DNA from 3 places in the Pseudoalteromonas sp. Z1A2 genome. Region 3 is predicted to be linked to each of the others. Evidence: predicted binding sites of a transcription regulator. Region 3 holds the regulator's gene; each other region holds the start of a gene.
The links. The regulator LexA, encoded in region 3, represses DNA repair genes until DNA is damaged. The targets are predictions, from matches to a motif close to TACTGTATNNNNATACAGTA.
Positions count from the first base shown of each region.

Region 1 (6,963 bases), on a different contig from region 3:
AAAGCTAAGTTGTGAGAGTGCTTGCGCCATTAAATGTCCTTGCGGACGGCGCTCTCCACTTATAACCTGTAGGGCAAGTTCTTCACTTAAACCACCTTCTATGGCGATTAAGCATACGCCAACTAATTGATTATTAATTTTGCTAATAAATAGTCTTTGCGATGGTGCGTCTAGTAGTTGGCGTAAGTCGTTGACACTACTTTGATAGTGAGCCAGTGCAAGTAGGGCAATAACTTGCTGCAGTAAAGATTCATTGTTTACAAGGGATTGCTGAGTTATTTCGCTATGAACTGGCTGCTCTAATTGATCACTACTTAACTCTATATATTCTGCATCGAGTGCAAGCAAGGTGCGAATGTGCTTCTCGAGGGGATCGTATTTAGCAAAACGCAGTGGCTCATCAAGCGTTACAACTTTAGAGGCTTTATAGTGCGCTTTTATATAGTTACTAAAGCGAATGGTATAACCCCTACCATTTCCTTCATATCCAACTAGAGTGCTTGCAAAGACTATACGAGGATAATGAGCTAGCATTTTTAGTAATAACGGAACAGGGATTGCTGCAGCTTCATCAACGAGTAGTAAATCGCACTCAGGTAGTGTGTTTAATAACGCGTCAGGTGCAACGTAGTGCAAGTTGGCGAGCTGTTTATGTTCAGCGTTGTATTGCAGGCTTAACTCTTGGGCTAAATGTTTAAAGCTGCTATGGGTCGCTTTAAACTGAGTGCTGCAAATAATTACTTTTTTATCAGTTAGTTTTGCCGCGGCTAAGCCAAGTGCTGCCGACTTACCTCTGCCTCTATCGGCATTAATGAGTAAAGGCCTGTTGGCACGGCCGTTAGCTACTTTTACTATTTGCTCAATACAGTTTTGCTGTGGCTCATAATCAATTTTATTATGCATTACATAGCTAGCGTTATTACTAATACAGCCATTTTTTTCACTAAAGTGAAAAGCGGGCGACGGTTTAATAATAGTCGCGAAACGTTGATTAAATAAACTACAGTCAATGGTGTGACCATGTGATTGCACTGTGCTTAATGCGGGATCTTGCCAAGAGGCTAAATCATCTAATTCAGGTAGTAATAAAAACAGTATACCGCCTGCTTTAACGGTGCCGGCAAGTGCTGCAAGTTTATCAGGGTGCAAACCACTAAAACCATCGTAAACAGCATGGGCAAATTCTTGCCCTAAAATTTGGTGTGTGCGAGTAGGCCAGTACGAATTTTTAATCGCGCACTGCTTGGATACAACAAGTGTATTGTTTTCATCTATTAATGAGTTAAGTAATTCACAACACCAAGCTGAGCTGCCAGTAATTAATACTAGCTGGCGATGATACGCGCCAGCTAGTTGTTGTTTTAATTCATTTAGGTGTGTTTTATACCGCTTGTAATCGTGCATAAGCCGTTACTAACCATTTGCTACCAAGGTCGTCAAAGTTAACTTGTACGCGAGATTGCGCGCCACTGCCTTCGTAATTAAGTACGGTACCAACACCAAACTTAGCATGCAAAACTCGTTGCCCTAAGTTAAAGCCACTGTCTTCAAATGCTGCATGGCTAACTGATGCGCTAAAACGCCCGGCGGCAGGTGGACGAGAAACCTGTGTTTTAATACGAATTTCTTCTACGCAGTCTTCAGGGATTTCGCGTAAAAAGCGAGATGGGCTATGGTATTTCTCTTGCCCGTATAAACGGCGACTCTCAGCATGGCTAATGTATAACTTATCCATTGCTCGTGTCATGCCTACATAACAAAGGCGGCGCTCTTCTTCTAAGCGACCCGACTCTTCGTTGCTTTGCTGAGAAGGGAACATGCCTTCTTCTACGCCTACCATAAACACTAGCGGAAACTCTAAGCCTTTAGCTGAGTGAAGCGTCATCATTTGTACGGCGTCTTCGTGTTCTTCTGCTTGTCCTTCACCTGACTCAAGTGACGTATGGGCTAAAAAGCCTTGTAAAGGCGAGCTGTATTCTTCGTCTTCAGGAAGTTCGTACTGGTCACATGCGCTAATTAGCTCTTCTAAGTTTTCTACGCGAGCACGGCCTTTTTCACCTTTTTCAGCTTGGTACATTGCCATCAAGCCTGAGGTTTGAATTGTGTACTTGGCTTGCTCATGCAAAGTTAGATCGCTAATTTTATCTTCTATTTGTTCAACGAGTTCTACAAACTTACTTACTGCACCCGAAGCACGACCAGATAAATGCTGTTGTTCTACAATTGCTTTTGCGGCATACCAAAGCGGTAACGATTCTGCTCGTGCACAGTCGCGTATATGGCTCAATGTTTTGTCGCCAATACCGCGTGCTGGCGTATTAATTACACGCTCAAACGCGGCATCGTCTTGACGATTACCTACTAGGCGTAAGTACGACAACGCATCTTTAATTTCTTGTCGTTCGAAGAATCGCATACCACCATAAATACGGTATTTTAAGCCTTCTTGTAGCATGGCTTCCTCGAGTACACGAGATTGCGCGTTACTACGGTATAAAATTGCTGCATCTTGTAGGGCATTCCCTGCATTTAACCAGCTTCGTAGTTTGCTACTTACAAAGCGTGCTTCGTCTAATTCATTAAATGCTGCATAAATAGAAATTGGCTCGCCATCGTTACCGTCGGTCCATAAGCTTTTACCCATACGCTCTGAGTTATTTTGAATTAATGCATTAGACGCTTTCAAAATAGTTGCAGTTGAACGGTAGTTTTGTTCAAGACGAATGGTTTCTGCGCTAAAGTCAGTTAAAAATCGTTTAATATTTTCGATTTTAGCACCGCGCCAACCGTAAATACTTTGGTCATCGTCGCCTACAATCATGATACTGCTTGTATCGCCTGCAAGTAACTTTAACCATGCATATTGGATGGTATTTGTATCTTGGAACTCGTCTACGAGCATATGTGCAAAGCGTTGCTGATAATGACGCAGTAACGTTGGGTTATTTTTTAACACTTCGTAGCTGCGTAGTAATATTTCGGCAAAATCTACTAGGCCTGCTCTATCACAGGCCTCTTGGTAGGCGGCGTAAACACGCAGCATCATTTGCTCGTTAATATCGTATGCTTGAATATCTTTAGGGCGAAGTGCTTCATCTTTTTTAGCGCTGATGTACCAGCCAAATTGTTTGGCGGGCCATTTTTTATCATCGATATTCATCGATTTTAATAAGCGCTTGATCATCCGAAGTTGATCGTCAGAGTCTAAAATTTGAAAGGCTTCTGGTAAGTTAGCTTCACGGTGATGAGCACGTAAAATACGATGCGACAAACCATGGAACGTACCAATCCACATACCACCTACAGGGGCTTTTAGTGTTTCTTCAACGCGGCTGCGCATTTCTTTAGCCGCTTTATTAGTAAAGGTTACGGCAAAAATACTGTAAGCAGATGCTTGCTCAACTTGCATAAGCCACGCAATACGATGAACTAACACTCGTGTTTTACCAGACCCAGCACCTGCTAATACCAGCATGTTTTGTAGTGGGGCTGCAACGGCATCGCGTTGTTTGTCATTTAAGCCATCGAGTAATTGTGAAACGTCCATCGTTACGCCTTTTTAATCAATATTGTGGGCAGTATAACAGGTGTTTTTGTTAGGCTAAATAAAATACTGTTTTTATAAACAGCTATTTATAAAATAGCCTTAAAAACGAGTAACTTGATAATTTTTTGAACAAACAAAAAAGCGTAAACGCACAATAAAAATTGCTAATTTGACCTAAAGTTAGCAAAATTTACTAACTCTCTAAATCTAGACTAATTTAACTATTTGATTTGTAAGCTTTAATAAATTGGCATAGAGTGTGTAAGTAAATAATTATAAAATCAAATAAATACAGAGGTTAGTATGGCAGATCAAGGTTCTGGCGGTAACGTAATCGCAGCATTATGTAATATATTTTTTCCTGGTTTAGGGCAGTTAGTGCAAGGGCGTATTTTAGCGGCTATATTTTTTGCACTCGCTATTATAATAAGTTACGCACTAATTTATGTGCTTGTAGGTTTTGTACTAGTGCCTATTATTTACTTATGGTCGATTATTGACGCAGCGCGTTATAGATCGCGAAGTTAACTGCTTTAAAGTTGAATAAAATAGCGCCCTTGTGGCGCTATTTTACTTTATATATCCTGTGGTTTGCGGGCGTTTACGTATATAATTACGCAATTAAAGATTTACAGGCAAATCCTATGGAGTATCAATTTATTCGCGACCCTATTAGTGGGCTACGTATTAAAATAAGTAGTGAACACGCTATTATTGGTCGCTGGCTAAACGAAGAAATAGGCAAAGACAAAGTAGCTATGGTGCAAGCGCTTATTGCATCGGTGAGCTCAAGCTATGAGCCGTTAACGCTAAAAGGCCAAGAAATAGATTTAATATTAACCAAAGACGAAGCATTATTTGAAGCCCATGCGCTTCATCAAGACAGCGAAGACCTAATGGCGTATCAAGATGACGATTTAGCGCTTGAAGAAAATGGTTTAAGTAGTGGTTGTGGCTTTGAAGATTTCATTGATTTAATTGATTCATGGGCTGAATTTAGCGGCTCAAAGTAAACTACATATTAAGATAGTGCTGATGCGTTAAGCTTCCTTTATCTGTACTATTACACTAATCAAAAACGACAGGAATGAATATGTCTGCCAATTTAAACAAGCTAGTAGTTATGCTAGAAATGCAAAACGCCATGAACACTAAAGTACATGAGCAATGGTTTACTCAAGGGTTCGAATGGTACCGCGCTATTTGGGTTGAGTGCGCTGAAATGCTGGATCATCATGGTTGGAAATGGTGGAAAAAACAAACACCAGATACTGAACAAGTTATTTTAGAGTTGGTTGATATTTTTCATTTTGGTCTATCGCTTAGAATTGACGGCAAAACTAGCTACGAAGACTTAGCAAAGCAACTTGAAACTGAGCTTAGTAATGCTCAACAAGCGGATGACTTTAAACAAACGCTAGAAATATTAGCGGCTTCCGCCGTTGCAGATAAAACGTTTAATGCCGCTGCCTTTGCCGGCTGTATGGCGCAAATGGGTATGGATATTGATGATTTATATCGCGGCTACGTAGGTAAAAACACGTTAAACTTTTTCCGTCAAGATCATGGCTACAAAGACGGTAGCTACATTAAAGAGTGGAACGGGCAAGAAGATAACGAGCATTTAGTTGAAGTAGTTAAAAGCCTTGATACAGAACATGCAGATTTTGCAAAGTTAGTGTACCAAGGCCTTGAAGCGCGTTACCCAAAAATCTAGCCCACGTAAACTGAGTTAAATAATCTTACGATAGTCGGTAACACTCAGGTAATCGGCTATTTCGTTATGTGGTTGTTGGCTATCAGGGTTAGCAACTGCAAGTAAGTGCTCGATGCCGTATTCTCGTGCGGCATTTAATACCGGCACACTGTCATCTACAAACAAAGTGCGCTGCTTATTAAACCCTAAGTCTTTTTGTACTTGGTGCCACAAACTTTGCTGCTCTTTACTTACTCCATATTCATGAGTAGACACTACACCATCTAGGTAGTTATCAATCGCTGTATGCTCAAATTTCAGCATGACACTCTCAGGGTGGGCGTTGGTAAGTAAAATTAACTCTTTGCCTGCTTTTTTAAGCTCGGTTAAAAAATGAGGTACGTCTTCGCGCATTTTAATTAAATGCTGAGACTCTCGTTTAAGCTCCATTATAGGCAAGTTTAATTGCTGCTCCCAATAATCTAAACAATACCACTGTATTTGACCGCTCACAGCTTGATAGCGTTTTAAAATATCTGCTTTAGCTGCATCTAGGCTAATGCCTCTAGCTAATGCGTGTTGCGCAGGGATAACGTTAAGCCAAAAATGACTGTCGTAATGTAAATCGAGTAATGTTCCATCCATGTCGAGCAAAACGGTATCGATTTTTGACCAATTTAACATAGGAATTTCAACTTATAAGGTTTATTATTGAACTAACTGCCATGATAGCAAATTAACGCCAATGACACAGAAAAAGCACCCAACACCACCACAAATCCTCAGTAACAATGTTGTTGCTAAAAGTCGCCTGTTTACTGTGGAGTCTTTAGAGTTAAAGTTTTCTAATAACGAAGAGCGCCAGTATGAGCGAATTCGCGGCGGTGGCCGGGGAGCAGTGATGATTGTTCCGTTAAGTGCAGATAATGAGTTACTACTTGTACGTGAATACTGTGCGGGCACAAACAATTACCAGTTAGGTTTTCCTAAAGGCTTAATCGATCCGGGCGAAACCCCAGAGCAAGCTGCTAACAGAGAACTTAAAGAAGAAATTGGCTTTGGCGCTGAGTATTTTAAACCATTAAGAACAGTAACAATGGCGCCGAGTTACTTTAATGCCACAATGCATATTTTATTTGCTAAGCAATTATACCCTCAAACCCTTATTGGTGACGAACCAGAGCCGCTAGTTGTTGTTAAGTGGCCATTAACTCAGTGGCAGTCATTATTAGACCAAGAAGATTTTACCGAAGCACGCAGTGTTGCAGCTTTGCTATTATTAGATAAGTATTTAGCGTCTGGAGCTGCCGATGAATAAATTAATCGAACCGTGCATTGAATTAGCTGAGCGTGCTGGCGATGCAATTATGGCCATTTATAAAAAAGGCGATATTGGCCAACAAGAGAAATCAGATAATACGCCTGTTACCAAAGCTGATCTAGCAGCAAATGACGTACTTGTTGCTGGATTAAAAGCACTTGCACCCGATATCCCAATTATGTCGGAAGAAACACCTATACCAGCACTCGCCGACAGACAAGATTGGCAGCGTTATTGGTTGCTCGATCCGATGGATGGTACAGGCGAATTTATTTTAGAAAGTGGCGACTTTGCAGTAAACATTGCATTGATTGAAAATAATCACCCTGTGCTTGGCGTTATTCATTGGCCTGCAAAAGGTGTGACTTATTTTGCTACAGCTAAAAATGGTGCCTTTAA
Region 1 covers NZ_WTKX01000051.1:1,032-7,994, reverse strand. Annotated here, with positions in the region: gene GQR47_RS19875 (GNAT family N-acetyltransferase) at 1-1,404, opposite strand, end outside; gene uvrD (DNA helicase II) at 1,382-3,547, opposite strand; gene GQR47_RS19865 (hypothetical protein) at 3,851-4,075, shown strand; gene GQR47_RS19860 (YacL family protein) at 4,192-4,560, shown strand; gene GQR47_RS19855 (dUTP diphosphatase) at 4,641-5,264, shown strand; gene yrfG (GMP/IMP nucleotidase) at 5,280-5,927, opposite strand; gene nudE (ADP compounds hydrolase NudE) at 5,989-6,561, shown strand; gene cysQ (3'(2'),5'-bisphosphate nucleotidase CysQ) at 6,554-6,963, shown strand, end outside.
Region 1: the regulator LexA is predicted to act here: its motif matches at 3,612-3,631, upstream of uvrD (DNA helicase II).

Region 2 (6,963 bases), on a different contig from region 3:
CTTGCTTATTACGCACTCTTCACGCGTTAAAAATACTTCGCAAAAATATCAGCAACTTCTTGAAGAATATTTAAAAGAGCAACTAACTGCATATATAGAAATGCGTTTAGCGTACTTCTGCGCACAAATGGGTGAAGAATTACCTACGAGTCTAAAAGTAGCTATTTATAAGCGTAAGTGGGGAAGTTGTAATAGTAAGCGAGAGCTAACATTTAATTTGCATTTAATTGGAGCGCCTTATCATGCTATTGATTATGTGATTGTCCACGAGTTAGCGCATTTACGTCACTTAAACCACAGTAAAGCTTTTTGGCAACACGTTGAGCGTTTTTTTCCTAATTATAAAGCATCATCAACATGGCTAAAGAAAAATAGCATGAGTTTACAATGGGTATTTTGAAGTTAACCTGAATATAGGAATATAGGAATATAGGAATATAGGAATATAGGAATATAGGAATATAGGAATATAGGAATATAGGAATATAGGAATATAGGAATATAGGAATATAGGAATATAGGAATATAGGAATATAGGAATATAGGAATATAGGAATAGTAGAGAAGTGGTGGAGGGAGCTGGATTCGAACCAGCGAAGGCTGAGCCGTCAGATTTACAGTCTGATCCCTTTGGCCGCTCGGGAACCCCTCCACACTAATTTTATTGCATTTGGCCCCACTTAACTTAGCGGTAAGAAAAGTGGTGGAGGGAGCTGGATTCGAACCAGCGAAGGCTGAGCCGTCAGATTTACAGTCTGATCCCTTTGGCCGCTCGGGAACCCCTCCAATGCAACGGCGCTGATAATAGCAAATTGCGTATTTAAGTAAAGAAAAAAGCTAAAGAAAATTGAAATAAAGCCGATAAATATCTATCAGTTACCACAATCGACTAAAGACTATGCAAATAGATGATTTGTTAATCACAGAGAGTCAGTTAAACAGTAGGCTCAATAATAGTGTGCATGAAAATCGCCGTGGCGAATTTTCTCTATTATTAGCGATGCTGTCACATGACGCACTTGACTTTAGCCAATTTCATTTACCAAAAACTGAAATAGATAATTTAGTTATAGAAGAAGAGGCATTAAGAAAGCAATTAGGCGCAGGTCCAAAGCAACTTTTAGCCCCTGATGAATACAATATGTTGGTTGGACAGTTTAATGCATCATTAATATCTCAAGAAGGAGAGCGCTGCGGTATGACAAGTATTAAGTTAAGACAGTGCTTAAAGCCTGAACCACTTGCGATTAGAAATGATGATAAGCATATTCCACTTAATATAATAGATAACTGTGAGCTTGCTGTCAGAAGAAGAATTAAAAGCGAACAAACACAACTTGCTAATCCTCCTATAGATGCAGCTGCTTTTTACGACAGCCTTAATAATGATGCAATACATCAACCACTTCAGCTTATTGCGGTGTGATATATGATTGTAATAATCATCAGTTAATATATGCTTTATAACGGGTCTGCTTTATATATTTGCTAATAATTGATTTAATGAAAAAAAAGCATCCAAAAATTAAATGCAATTGCTATAATGGCGTCAAATGGTATGACATGAAATGCCATTATCATTAAACCAAGGTAATTAGGAACGTAATGAAGAAAACATTCACGCTAAATCACGAGAAAATCAAATACCCTCGTATGGTTGATGCTGCAAAGCACGAAGTGAAAAAATATTTGAAAAGAGAGCGTAATAAAACGCTACCTGAAGATGCTGACTATTGGGCATTTGACTGTAAGTTTGGTAACACAGCTGAAGATGCGCAAGTTGTGCACGTTGCTGAATTAAGTAACCAAATTGGCGAAATTGAAAAGCAAGGTTTGACCTCTTTCTACGTAGAGATTTTAGCTCGACCTGCTCAACGTCAGCAATTAGATTTAGATGATGACGAATAATACTTAACTAAATTAAGTATTCAAAGTTATAAAATGAGCCCAAGTGGCTCATTTTTTGTTTTTATGCAATAAAGATTTACTAAAAAGCATTTTTATTAGTAACCAATAAGTAGAACCCCTGTTAATTAACATTTGCATAACAAAATGTGATGCTATAGGCTGTTTTTAATTAAAAAAACAAAACATTTTTACTATGCCAATAAATTACTCTGACCATCAATTAAAACTAAGTTTAAAGAATTCTAAAGTACTTATAGTTGACGATCAGTTATTAAGCTTAATCGTATTGAAAAAAATATTATCTGAGCATTTTAATGTGACAACAGCTGGAAGTGGTGAAGAAGCAATTGAAATTTGTAATGTAAATGTACCCGATATAGTCCTACTCGATATTAGTATGGGTGGAATGAGTGGTATTGATACATGTTTAAAATTAAAAAATAATACTGAAACACAGGATATCCCAGTTATTTTTGTTACATCCTTTGAAAACGAAGAAGAAGAGTGTTGGGAAGCCGGAGCTGTTGATTTTATTAAAAAGCCGATTATAAAAGAAACACTATTTAGAAGGGTTCGTGCCCATATAACGTTAAAATTACAACACGACTTACTCAATCAAAAAGTATTTTTAGATGATTTAACTAAAGTATTCAATCGCCGTTATTTTGATGCACATTTTTCTAAAATGGAACGAAGCGCCTTACGAGAAAAAGTTGACTATGCATTATTACTCATCGATATAGATTATTTTAAGCAATACAATGATATCTATGGTCATGTGCAGGGGGATACGGTGTTAAACCTAGTAGCACAAACTATTACTAATAGTTTGCAAAGGCCAACCGATTTTGTTGCGCGTTATGGCGGCGAAGAGTTTGTAGTTGTTCTACCGCATACAAGCACTGAAGGTGCAATTTGTGTTGCTGATAAAATTAAACAGAATGTGGCCGATTTAGAAATATTACACAAATATTCAGAATATGATTTTGTGACTATTAGTATTGGCGGTGCAACCCTACAACCATACGTAAATAACAAAAACACGTTGCAGATCGCAGATGAAAAAATGTATGAGTCTAAAATGCAAGGGCGTAACAAAGTGTGTTTTTAAGTTTAATTAGCTAATAAATCACTCTGCCACTTAAAAACACCTTTTAGGTGATAAATATTAAATAAGATTATTTATTACATGCTATGACATTTTTTGTACTTTTTATTGCTACCGCATGGGCAGTTATCATTTCTGCCTACTTTAATATCTTCAACAGGATATATAGTGCCATCTAAATAACGCCATTGAGTGTTTTCTTTAATAAACTGCGACTTTTCGTGAAGCTCACAAAATAAGTTTTGATAAAAATATTGGGCTTTAAATTCTACAGTTCCAGTATCGCCATCATGGCTTGAGTCAATTAAATCAAGATTTATAAATCGACAGCTGTTAGCAAAATCATTGATTTCTTTAACCGGGTTTTCAGCTTGTTTTTCTTTTGCGTAGGTTTGATAAACATATTTTGCATTTTTAATAACATAAGCACTGAATCGTGAGCGCATAAGTTGTTCAGGAGTGTCAGCTTGCTTTACAGATAAGTGAAGCGGCTCGCAGCAATCGGCATAATTGTGCCCACTGCTGCAAAAACATAATGTGGTATTGAGTGAAGTCATAATAATAATACAGAATCTAAAACATTAGTTTAACAAGCTTATTGAGCGAGTGGTATCTCTGTTGTTTGAGCGTTTTTAGTAAAACAGTATAGTTTTGTATTCGTTTTACTTAAATCGAACGATAGATTTGTAAGTAGTTGGTTATTAACTATATCGGTCCAGGTAATTACCGCTGCAAAGTTTCCATTATGTAACGCAGAATTTAATACATACTCTAAATTTACTAGGTGCTTCTGTCTAATAACAAGTAATTTGCTTGTATCAATAGAGCATGAGTCAAGTAAAGCTTTGCTCGGTACATGATCTGGCGCAATTAGTAACGTCCATGCATTAGAGCTATTGTATTGGTGTAATACTTTTAAAAGCTCAAAGGTCGCTGAAATTTCATCTTCAATTTGGATCAAATTTACGCAATCGCTTTGCTCGTCTTGTTGGTAACTTTTAACTGTTCTTACGGTAATAGGCTGTAACATAATTTCACTCACTGGGTTTTTATACAGTATTCCTATACAGTAGTTTATACAGTGCTTTCGTGCAAGCATTTTATGCTATTTATTTGTACAGTTATTCAGCCTTTGATCATTGTTTTTTATTTTTAAATCTATAATTATTTATTAATCAACTTGTTATAGGCTTGTTTTTGAGGGGGTATTTCAAAAATAAATTTTTGAGTAATGTTTTAATTTGTGGGTTTTATACTGTGTAGGAGTATCTTTGTAACTATATACAGTATTTTTCAACACTGTATACAGTACTTATAACTTAGTTGGTTTATGTGTCTTCACTCGTGCGAGGGATCATATGAGAAAACTGGAGTTGGTGAATTTGTTCGTACAAACTTGCTGCATAACATTGAGCATCTTTAAATCGCTTAGTTTCGATATGTTTGCGTATATCTGTAACCGCTGCAGTGGCAGGTGCGTATCCTTGGCTACTCGCTAAGCTCAACCACGCTACAGCATGAAATACACTTTGTGGCACGCCTTCACCTTTTACAAAAAATAAACCTAAATAAAACTGGGCTCTATGGTTTCCTGCCATTGCAGCAAGGCGCATCCATTTTACAGCCAATGGAGCTTGATTATTTTTTAAATAATATAGGGCTTTATTAATAGTACTTTGCTCATCTTTTTTATTATCAATGGGCGCGGGGCTGCTTTCTGGTTGAGTAACAAAACCTAAAATGTTGTCTAGCTGTTGCTCTAAGTCTTGCTCACAAGGTGTTGTTTTAAGCATATTGGTTCATTTATTATTTTAACTACTTTAACAGTTTAGTATATAGCAAGGTAAAATGTCCTGTAAAAGATAATTTTTATGTTAAAATCTCGTCACTTTTTACTATCACAAGTTTATTATGTTTGAAGCCTTATTTAAACTCAGCGAAAATAACTCAACAGTTAAACGCGAATGCGTTGCTGGCCTAACTACCTTTATCACTATGGTATACATTGTATTTGTAAACCCGGCTATGCTTGCTGAGGCAGGGATGGACCAAGGGGCTGCATTTGTAGCTACCTGTATAGCAGCTGCGATAGGCTGTTTTATAATGGGTTTGTGGGCTAATTATCCATTAGCATTAGCGCCTGGCATGGGACTAAATGCCTTTTTTACGTATGGCGTCGTATTAGGAATGGGTTATACCTGGCAAGCCGCATTAGGGGCTGTTTTTATGTCGGGTTGTATATTTTTATTTTTAAGCTTATTTAAAGTCAGAGAATGGATTATTAATGCCATACCTCTGGTGCTCAAGCGAGCTATCGCAACAGGTATAGGTGCTTTTTTAGCCTTAATTGCCCTTAAAAATGCAGGTATTATTGTCTCAAGCCCAGCAACATTAGTGCAATTGGGCGACATTACTTCCCCAGGCCCATTATTAGCTATATTAAGCTTTTTTGTAATTGCAGCGCTTTTATACCGCGATTTTAAAAGCGGTGTACTTATTAGTATTTTATTAGTGACTGGCATTGCACTAAGTTTAGGGCTAGTTGAATCTCACGGTGTTATGGCTATGCCACCATCAATAATGCCTACTTTTATGCAATTAGATTTTGCCGCCGCTTTTGATATATCAATGATGAGTGTTATTTTTGCATTCTTGTTTGTCGATCTTTTTGATACTTCGGGTACATTAGTTGCGGTCACTCAAAAAGCTGGTTTAGCTGATGAAAAAGGTAACATGCCTCGTTTAGGACGCGCACTAAGTGCTGACAGCTCAGCAACAATTGCAGGTGCGATGCTAGGCACGTCTACGACTACATCGTATATAGAATCGGTTGCTGGTGTTTCTGTTGGCGGACGTACTGGCTTAACGGCTGTAGTTGTAGGTATTTGCTTTTTACTAATGATGTTTTTTGCACCGCTTGCACAAATGGTACCGGCTTATGCTACGGCAGGTGCTATTTTATATGTCGCTGTACTGATGCTACAAAATTTAAAGTTTGTAAATTGGGATGATATGACCGATGCAATTCCTGTTACTGTAGTATTACTAATGACACCATTAACGTTTTCGATTGCGCACGGTATTGCACTTGGCTTTATATCTTATACAGCGGTAAAAGTATTGTGTGGTAAGCAAGATCAAATCAGTATTAGTGTTTGGATATTGACAGCCTTGTTTGTTTTCAAGTTTGCATTTTTGTCTTAATGACTAACAAATAGACAAAAAAGCCTGCATAAATTTAATTTGTGCAGGCTTTTTTAATACTTTTATAAAAGAATTACCATTTCTTTTTAGGAGCAAACAATATATCTAAGTCGTCTTGCTCTTCTTCTGTTTTCTTTTTAAGTGCGCTTGCATTAGAAGCTCTAAGTTCAACACTAATTGCTTCTAAGTAACCTTCAACTTCTTGGCGTTTTGTTGTTACATATTCATCGGTGTATGTAACTGCATTGAGCGTTGCCTGTGCTTTTTCAAAATACTGCCTTGCAGAGCCAACCATACTCGCTGAGCGGGCAGATAAGCCACGTTTTATTTGGCTTTCGATATTAATACGCAGTTGTAGTTTTTCAAGACGTTTATCTTCTAAAACAAAAACTTGGCTATCAATACGACCTTTATTATGTTCAGAGCGTAAAATTGAGCGTAATTTTTTAATACCTTGAATTAGGCCAACAAGCTGCTTGTCATTACTCGGTAGCGTTAGGGCTTCACTGCTGTTGTCTAGAACTGCATTGGTGAGGTGCGTTTTAGCCTCACCTAAGCGGCTTTTGAGTGCTTTGGATGTTGGCGAACTAGTAACCATCGTGTTTAATGCTTCGTAAATACGGCGTTGCAATACACGGATTATATTTTCAGAAAGAGGTATATTGGCACTATTCATTAGTGCTTCTTCTGTTTCTTCTATTATAGCTTTTTGTTTTGTTAGCTCTTTGCGGCGTTCCGCTTCT
Region 2 covers NZ_WTKX01000006.1:48,513-55,475, forward strand. Annotated here, with positions in the region: gene GQR47_RS06465 (SprT family zinc-dependent metalloprotease) at 1-400, shown strand, start outside; tRNA gene GQR47_RS06470 (tRNA-Tyr) at 568-652, opposite strand; tRNA gene GQR47_RS06475 (tRNA-Tyr) at 702-786, opposite strand; gene GQR47_RS06480 (VC2046/SO_2500 family protein) at 899-1,426, shown strand; gene GQR47_RS06485 (DUF6172 family protein) at 1,606-1,908, shown strand; gene GQR47_RS06490 (diguanylate cyclase) at 2,102-3,019, shown strand; gene GQR47_RS06495 (YchJ family protein) at 3,094-3,573, opposite strand; gene GQR47_RS06500 (SulA-like leucine-rich domain-containing protein) at 3,612-4,046, opposite strand; gene GQR47_RS06505 (SEL1-like repeat protein) at 4,345-4,809, opposite strand; gene GQR47_RS06510 (NCS2 family permease) at 4,928-6,220, shown strand; gene GQR47_RS06515 (hypothetical protein) at 6,294-6,963, opposite strand, start outside.
Region 2: the regulator LexA is predicted to act here: its motif matches at 4,069-4,088, upstream of GQR47_RS06500 (SulA-like leucine-rich domain-containing protein).

Region 3 (6,963 bases):
ACAATGTGCTCCCACTCAATGCGTAGTGCTCGCACATTTACTTTGCCTGAGCGGGTAAGGGTATTTCGAGGAATGTAACCACAGTTAGACGGATCAGGAACGAGTTTTTTGCCTTCTTTTTTAATGTCGCAACCGCAGTAAATGCTTTTGGCGTTGTCAGGTAGGGTTTTAATTAAATGTCTTTTAGCCGTTGAAAAACGGGTAAATTGTTCGGCTGATACCGAAGCGCACACACAACAAGCCAATAAGGCCAGAATAAATCGAGTCATATCCATCACAAATGTGAACTACAGGAATAGGCAGTTTAAAGCCTTGAAGATAAAAGATAAAGTTAACTTAAGGCCTACGCTTATATTACTAAAAAGTGCCTGATTAATTTTTTACTCAAAGTTATTTTCACTATTCATTTATTTCTCACTATTTATCGTATTTTAACCACACAAGGTTACCCGTTAAGGAGTATGCTTAAAGCTTACTCAATATGAGGATTTGGATTGCAAATGAAATTTGTTGATTATTATGCAGTGCTTGGAATATCGCCTGATGCAGATGATAAAGCGGTTAAAGTAGCTTATAAAAAGTTAGCCAGAAAATATCACCCAGATGTAAGCAAAGAGCCTCAAGCAGAAGATAAGTTTAAAGAAATAGCAGAAGCTTACGAAGTCATTCATAACAAAGAATAACGTGTAAAATACGACGAGTTACGTCGTCACCAACAAAATCGTGCTCGTCAACAGCAAGGCCATTATGGTGGTAACAATGCCTCTTCGCAAAGTAATTACCAGCAAAGCGATCCTCAAACCGACCAAGAGTTTTCTGACTTTATTAATTCAATGTTTGGCGGAGCTGGTGGATTCGATCGTTCCGGGCAAAGCAGAAGTAACGCCGCTCGCGCGCAAAAAGGACAAGATGTGGAAATAGAGTTCCTAATTTTTCTTGAAGAGACTTTAGTTGATACCGTGAAGCCTGTTGAGTTTATGTTACCGCAGCGAGACAGCAGTGGCCGTGTTACTGAAATTAAAAAATCACTTAAAGTGAAAATTCCTGCAGGCTCAGTAAATGGCGAGCGAATTCGACTAAAAGGGCAAGGCGGGTTAGGGTCAGCGAATGGGCAAAATGGCGACTTGTATTTACAAATTAGTTTAGTGCCTCACCCATTATTTGATGTTGAGGGTCATAACCTAAATATAGTTGTCCCTCTTGCACCATGGGAAGCGGCTCTTGGTACAAAGCTAAATTTACCTACGTTGACAGGTAATATCCAATTAACTATTCCTTCTAATAGTCAGTCTGGTCAACGCTTACGTATTAAAGGTAAGGGATTAATGAGTAAAAAAGCCAAAGGTGATTTATTTGCTGTGCTTAAAATTGTTAATCCAACATCTATTGATGATGCCAGTAAAAAACTGTGGGAAGAATTAGCCGAAAAAGCTCACTTTGATCCCCGTAATAACTGGAGCAAACCATAATGCAAATTATCGTGACACAAAAAGACGATTTACTTACTAGCAAAGAGCTATGTTTGAGCAGTGATATTAGCGAAGCAATTTTATATGAGCTAGTTGAGCATAATATTGCGGTTCCAATTGAGGGGGAGCATGTTACGCAGTGGCAATTTACGGTATCTGCAGTGACCTTAGTTAAAAAAGCGGCCCGTATCCAGCATGACTTTTCGTTAGATTGGTCGGCAATAGCTTTAGTTTTACAATTGCTGGATGAGCGTGATGAGTTGATTTTCGAAAACGAAATGTTAAAGCGACATTTGAGTCGATTTAAGCACTTGGAATAAAACAAGCCCTAGGCTTATTTACTCTTTGATAAGTGGGCGCTAGCTCTCAAAAACCAATATGACTACTTTGATTTATTCTTATTTTTAATTCGGATAAATCGTTTTAGTCGTATATTTTGTATAAGTAATAATATTCCACTTAAACAAAAAAGTACGCTGGTTGCTGAAAAGCTAATAAGCAGCGGATTATTAAAATCCTCTCGCTCATCGTAATCCATAATATGTAACATCCAAAAAAAGTCGAATATTCGCCATAGCGTGCTGCGAACGGTGACAACTTTGCCGTTATTTTCTGACAAGTACAGTGTTGTGTTAAATGTGTCGTCAAATTGTACCTGCCAAACATTGGTTTTATATCCAACTTCTCGCATACCTTGCTTTAGTAGTACAGCGCTTGTTACTTGAGCATCAATAAGTAAGTGTGCTTTAGCATTTGCGGTAATTTGTATTTTAGTTGGCGGTTCAAATGGTCGGCCTGTTATGCCATTGAAGCTTTGCTGCTCGTTATTACTAAAGACAGTAATAAGTGGTGTAGTTAAGAAGTTCTCAAAAATTATTTGTGTTGGATTAACCACCTGAGAGGCAATATCGTCAAGGGAAGCAATATAATCAGCCTGCGTAAATGGATTATTAAGAGTGCGTGTTGCAAGATGCTTCCCATGAACTTTATCAAGAGGGATTGCACTCATAATTAAACCACCTAGTAACCATGCTAAAATTTGTAGTGCTAATAAATAACCTAACCATTTATGTAACTTGCGAGCATGCTTAAATATTTTTTTATTCATGTTTTAGTCTTATTATTTTTAGAGGCTAGTTTATTACATTAATAGGATAAGTTACTGCGACATTTTGTCGCAGTTTAAACTATAGCTTACTGTAATCATTTAAAAATAAAAAAGATTACACTTAAATTCCTAACATGACTTATCTGTTTAATTGAGCTAGATGTTTGATATCCAGCTAGCTTTAAATGCTAAAAAATACTTAAAAGCTACGAAATATCCATATAAAGTGGTTAATAGAGCATAGTTGATTTGGTATAACGGTAAAACTGCGTTAAAGTTTGCAATGAAATTATTAGAGGATAAATACGAAACGATGTCGGAAATTCAATTTTTAAATGTAGATCTTGAGCTTGAATCAAAGCAAGATATTAGTTTGCTAGTGGCGGACTTGAAAAAAGTCGCGACGATTTTACATTATGACAAAGACGAATACCGTCAACTAGCACGTATTGAAGCTACAGGTGAGGTGAGCACACCTGATAAAGCCATAAACCATATATGTGAGCTTATTGAATCGTGTTCGCGTAACGCGCTAAAGCAATGGTTAAGTTGTTCACGTAGAACGTTTGATATTGGTTTTGAATCAGGGACTTCTCCTAAGTGCTTTAATCAAGCCTTAGATGCAGATACATTATTGCGTATATCTGCGATTGGTGCGGGTATGGAAATTACCATTTACCCAATCGAAAAGTAACTATCTTCGCTCTACGACTGCTGCGGTCATTTTTGATACGCAGCACAGCTCATTGCGGCTATTTGTAATTTTTATTTCCCATACTGAACTACGTTTGCCAATATGAAACGCTCTAGCCGTTGCTGTTAAAGTGCCGTTGCGAGATGCTTTTAAATGACTTGCGCTAATTTCCTGCCCTACACAGTAAAATTTAGTAAAATCGACAACAAAGTTAGCGGCATAGCTGGCAACTGTTTCGGCAAGTACAACGTTAGCACCGCCGTGAACCATCCCCATTGGGTTATGATGCTCAGGAATTGCCGGCATTGTGGCAACCAAATAATCATCGCCAATTTCTGTGACTTCTATCCCCATAGTTTTCATTAATGTTCCTTGGCCATTAACGCCTTGCTCTAACTGCTTGCACAGCTCTAAGGTGATGGGCTGGTACCAAATACTCATAATGTCTCCTTTGCATTTTTAATCATTTATAAACTCAGCTTTAGTTATATCCCTAAAATGTACACAAGTGAAATTACTTTAGCTATTTTAAGGCTTAATTTAAATTTGCGATTTTTATTTAACTGTATATACTCACAGTTAAATGTACTGTATGGAAAACCAGTTGTATGCGACCATTAACGAACCGCCAAGCTCAAATACTCGAACTAATTAAAGTTTTTATTAAAGACACTGGTATGCCTCCTACACGTGCTGAAATAGCGCAAACATTAGGTTTTAAAAGTGCCAATGCTGCTGAAGAACATTTAAAAGCACTTGCTAAAAAAGGCGCAATTAAAATGAAACCAGGTGCAAGCCGTGGTATTCAATTAATTGAAGAAGAAGAGCCAGAACAATTAGGTTTACCGCTTATAGGGCGTGTTGCTGCTGGTTCACCTATTTTGGCGCAAGAGCACGTTGAAAGTCACTGCAAAATCGATCCATTAATGTTTAAACCGGCTGCAGATTTTTTACTACGCGTTAACGGTATGAGCATGAAAGATATTGGTATTATGGATGGTGATTTACTTGCTGTACATCGTACTCAAACCGCTGAAAATGGACAAGTTGTTGTTGCTCGCCTAGACGAAGACGTAACTGTAAAACGTCTTGAGAAAGCGGGTCGTAAAGTATTACTTCATGCTGAAAACGACGATTTTGACTCTATTGAAGTAGATCTTGAGAATGAGTCTTTTAATATTGAAGGCTTAGCCGTTGGCGTTATAAGAAACGCTGATTGGATGTGACTTTAAAAATAGCTTTTAAACAAGCAGCTTTATAAATGCGTACTAATTAGTACGCATTTTTGTTTTAAAATTTGTACTAAAAAATAGGGCGTAAACAGCCCACTGACTATTTAAGCTGTAAACTTTTTTGCACTTATATTTTCCCCCTCCGAATGCGTTAAACCCCTTTGTTTTGCTCATATTTTGAACTTTCTGTTGCCCAGTTGATTACCGATTTTTTATTAATTATTCAATATCACCTGATTGTTTTTTATACTAAAACTTGCTTGTTGTTCGTTTTTTAGCTAATTGTTAATGTGCTGAGCTAATAATAACTCACAGCTTTTTAGTTTTGAGAACACACAATATACACAAACTCGTTGTTGGCGCAGCAAAACCAATCAATATTAAATAAGATTGGCTAAAAAAATAAAAATAACGAATTGGCGTTTAAGCCGTATGCCTCTTCGCTTTGCATTCGCAATAGCATCAAAGGAGCCGTCACATGGGTAAACTGACCTCTACCTTGTGGCTTATATTATGTGTTTTTTCGCACCCAGTTTTGGCTAACAGCCAATACAATATGCGCAAAGGCGTAACCGATATAAGCAATAATGTATATCAGCTGCACATGACCATATTTATAATATGTTGTGTGATTGGGGTGATAGTGTTCGCAATTATGTTTTGGGCACTTATTCATCACCGTAAATCTAAAGGGGCTGTACCTGCCCAATTTCACGAAAGCACTAAAGTAGAAATACTTTGGACTGCAATTCCGTTTGTTATTTTAATTGCTATGGCAGTACCAGCCACTAAAACCCTTATTGCAATGGAAGATGCCAGCAAAGCTGATCTCACTATTAAAATTACGGGTTCGCAATGGAAATGGCATTATGAATATATGGGCGAAGATGTAGAGTTCTACTCTATTTTATCTACCCCGCAAGATGAAATAGCGAATCTTGCAGATAAAAACCCTAACTACTTACTTGAGGTTGATAAGCCTCTTGTACTGCCAATAAATCAAAAAGTACGATTTTTAATGACTTCTGATGATGTTATTCACTCTTGGTGGGTACCTGATTTTGCAGTTAAAAAAGATGCGAACCCCGGCTTTATAAACGAAACATGGACGAACATAAACGAAGAAGGTACTTACCGAGGCCAATGTGCTGAGTTGTGTGGTAAAGACCATGGCTTTATGCCCGTTGTGGTGATCGCTAAATCTGAAGCTGATTTTAAAACATGGCTTGCAGATGCAAAGCAGGCTAAACAAAAAGCAGCATTAGCAGATGCCGCATTACTTGATAAAACCCTCCCAAAAGAAGAATTAATGACTTTAGGCGAACAAGTATATATGGCTAATTGTGCTGCATGTCATCAACCTACTGGCATGGGGTTACCGGGTGTATTTCCTGCACTTAAAGGTAGCCCGATAGTGCTTGGCGATATAAAAGATCACATTGATGTAGTTATCCATGGACGACCCGGTACGGCAATGCAAGCATTTGCCAAACAGTTATCTATAAAGCAATTAGCTGCGGTTATTACTTATAAACGTAATGCGTGGGGTAATGATACGGGTGATGTTATTCAACCGAGTCAAATACAGGCAGCACTTGATGCCAAAGTGGAGGCGAACTAATGAGTAGCATAGTAGAACAACCTAACGCCAATGAAGCTCATCATGCTCATCACCCAGCTAAAGGTTTTAAACGCTGGCTTTACACAACTAATCATAAAGATATAGGTAGTTTATATTTAATTTTTTCGCTGACCATGTTCTTAATTGGTGGTGGAATGGCCATGGTGATCAGGGCTGAATTATTTCAACCAGGTTTACAGTTGGTCGATCCTCACTTTTTTAATCAAATGACCACAGTGCATGGTTTAATTATGGTGTTTGGTGCGGTTATGCCCGCCTTTACAGGCCTTGCTAACTGGATGATACCACTCATGATTGGCGCGCCAGATATGGCATTGCCAAGAATGAATAACTGGAGCTTTTGGATTTTACCGTTTGCGTTTTTAATCCTATTGGCATCGTTATTTATGCCTGGTGGGGGGCCTGCATTTGGTTGGACTTTTTATGCACCACTGTCCACAACATACAGTAATGATAATACTGCATTGTTTGTATTTGCCGTACATATTATGGGAATTAGCTCAATAATGGGCGCAATCAATGTGATTGTAACCATAGTGAACTTACGTGCCCCCGGCATGACATGGATGAAGTTGCCCTTATTTGTATGGACGTGGTTAATTACTGCCTTTTTATTAATAGCCGTAATGCCAGTGCTTGCAGGGGCTGTCACTATGGTACTTACCGATAAGTATTTTGCTACCAGCTTTTTTGATGCTGCAGGCGGTGGCGACCCGGTGATGTTCCAACACATTTTTTGGTTTTTTGGTCACCCTGAAGTATACATAATGATTCTTCCTGCCTTTGGCATTATATCTACAATAGTACCTACCTTTTCT
Region 3 covers NZ_WTKX01000027.1:10,882-17,844, forward strand. Annotated here, with positions in the region: gene GQR47_RS16450 (endonuclease) at 1-269, opposite strand, end outside; partial or broken gene GQR47_RS16455 (DnaJ C-terminal domain-containing protein) at 501-1,469, shown strand; gene GQR47_RS16460 (chaperone modulator CbpM) at 1,469-1,789, shown strand; gene GQR47_RS16465 (membrane protein) at 1,852-2,577, opposite strand; gene GQR47_RS16470 (hypothetical protein) at 2,891-3,271, shown strand; gene GQR47_RS16475 (PaaI family thioesterase) at 3,272-3,712, opposite strand; gene lexA (transcriptional repressor LexA) at 3,880-4,497, shown strand; gene coxB (cytochrome c oxidase subunit II) at 4,982-6,124, shown strand; gene ctaD (cytochrome c oxidase subunit I) at 6,124-6,963, shown strand, end outside.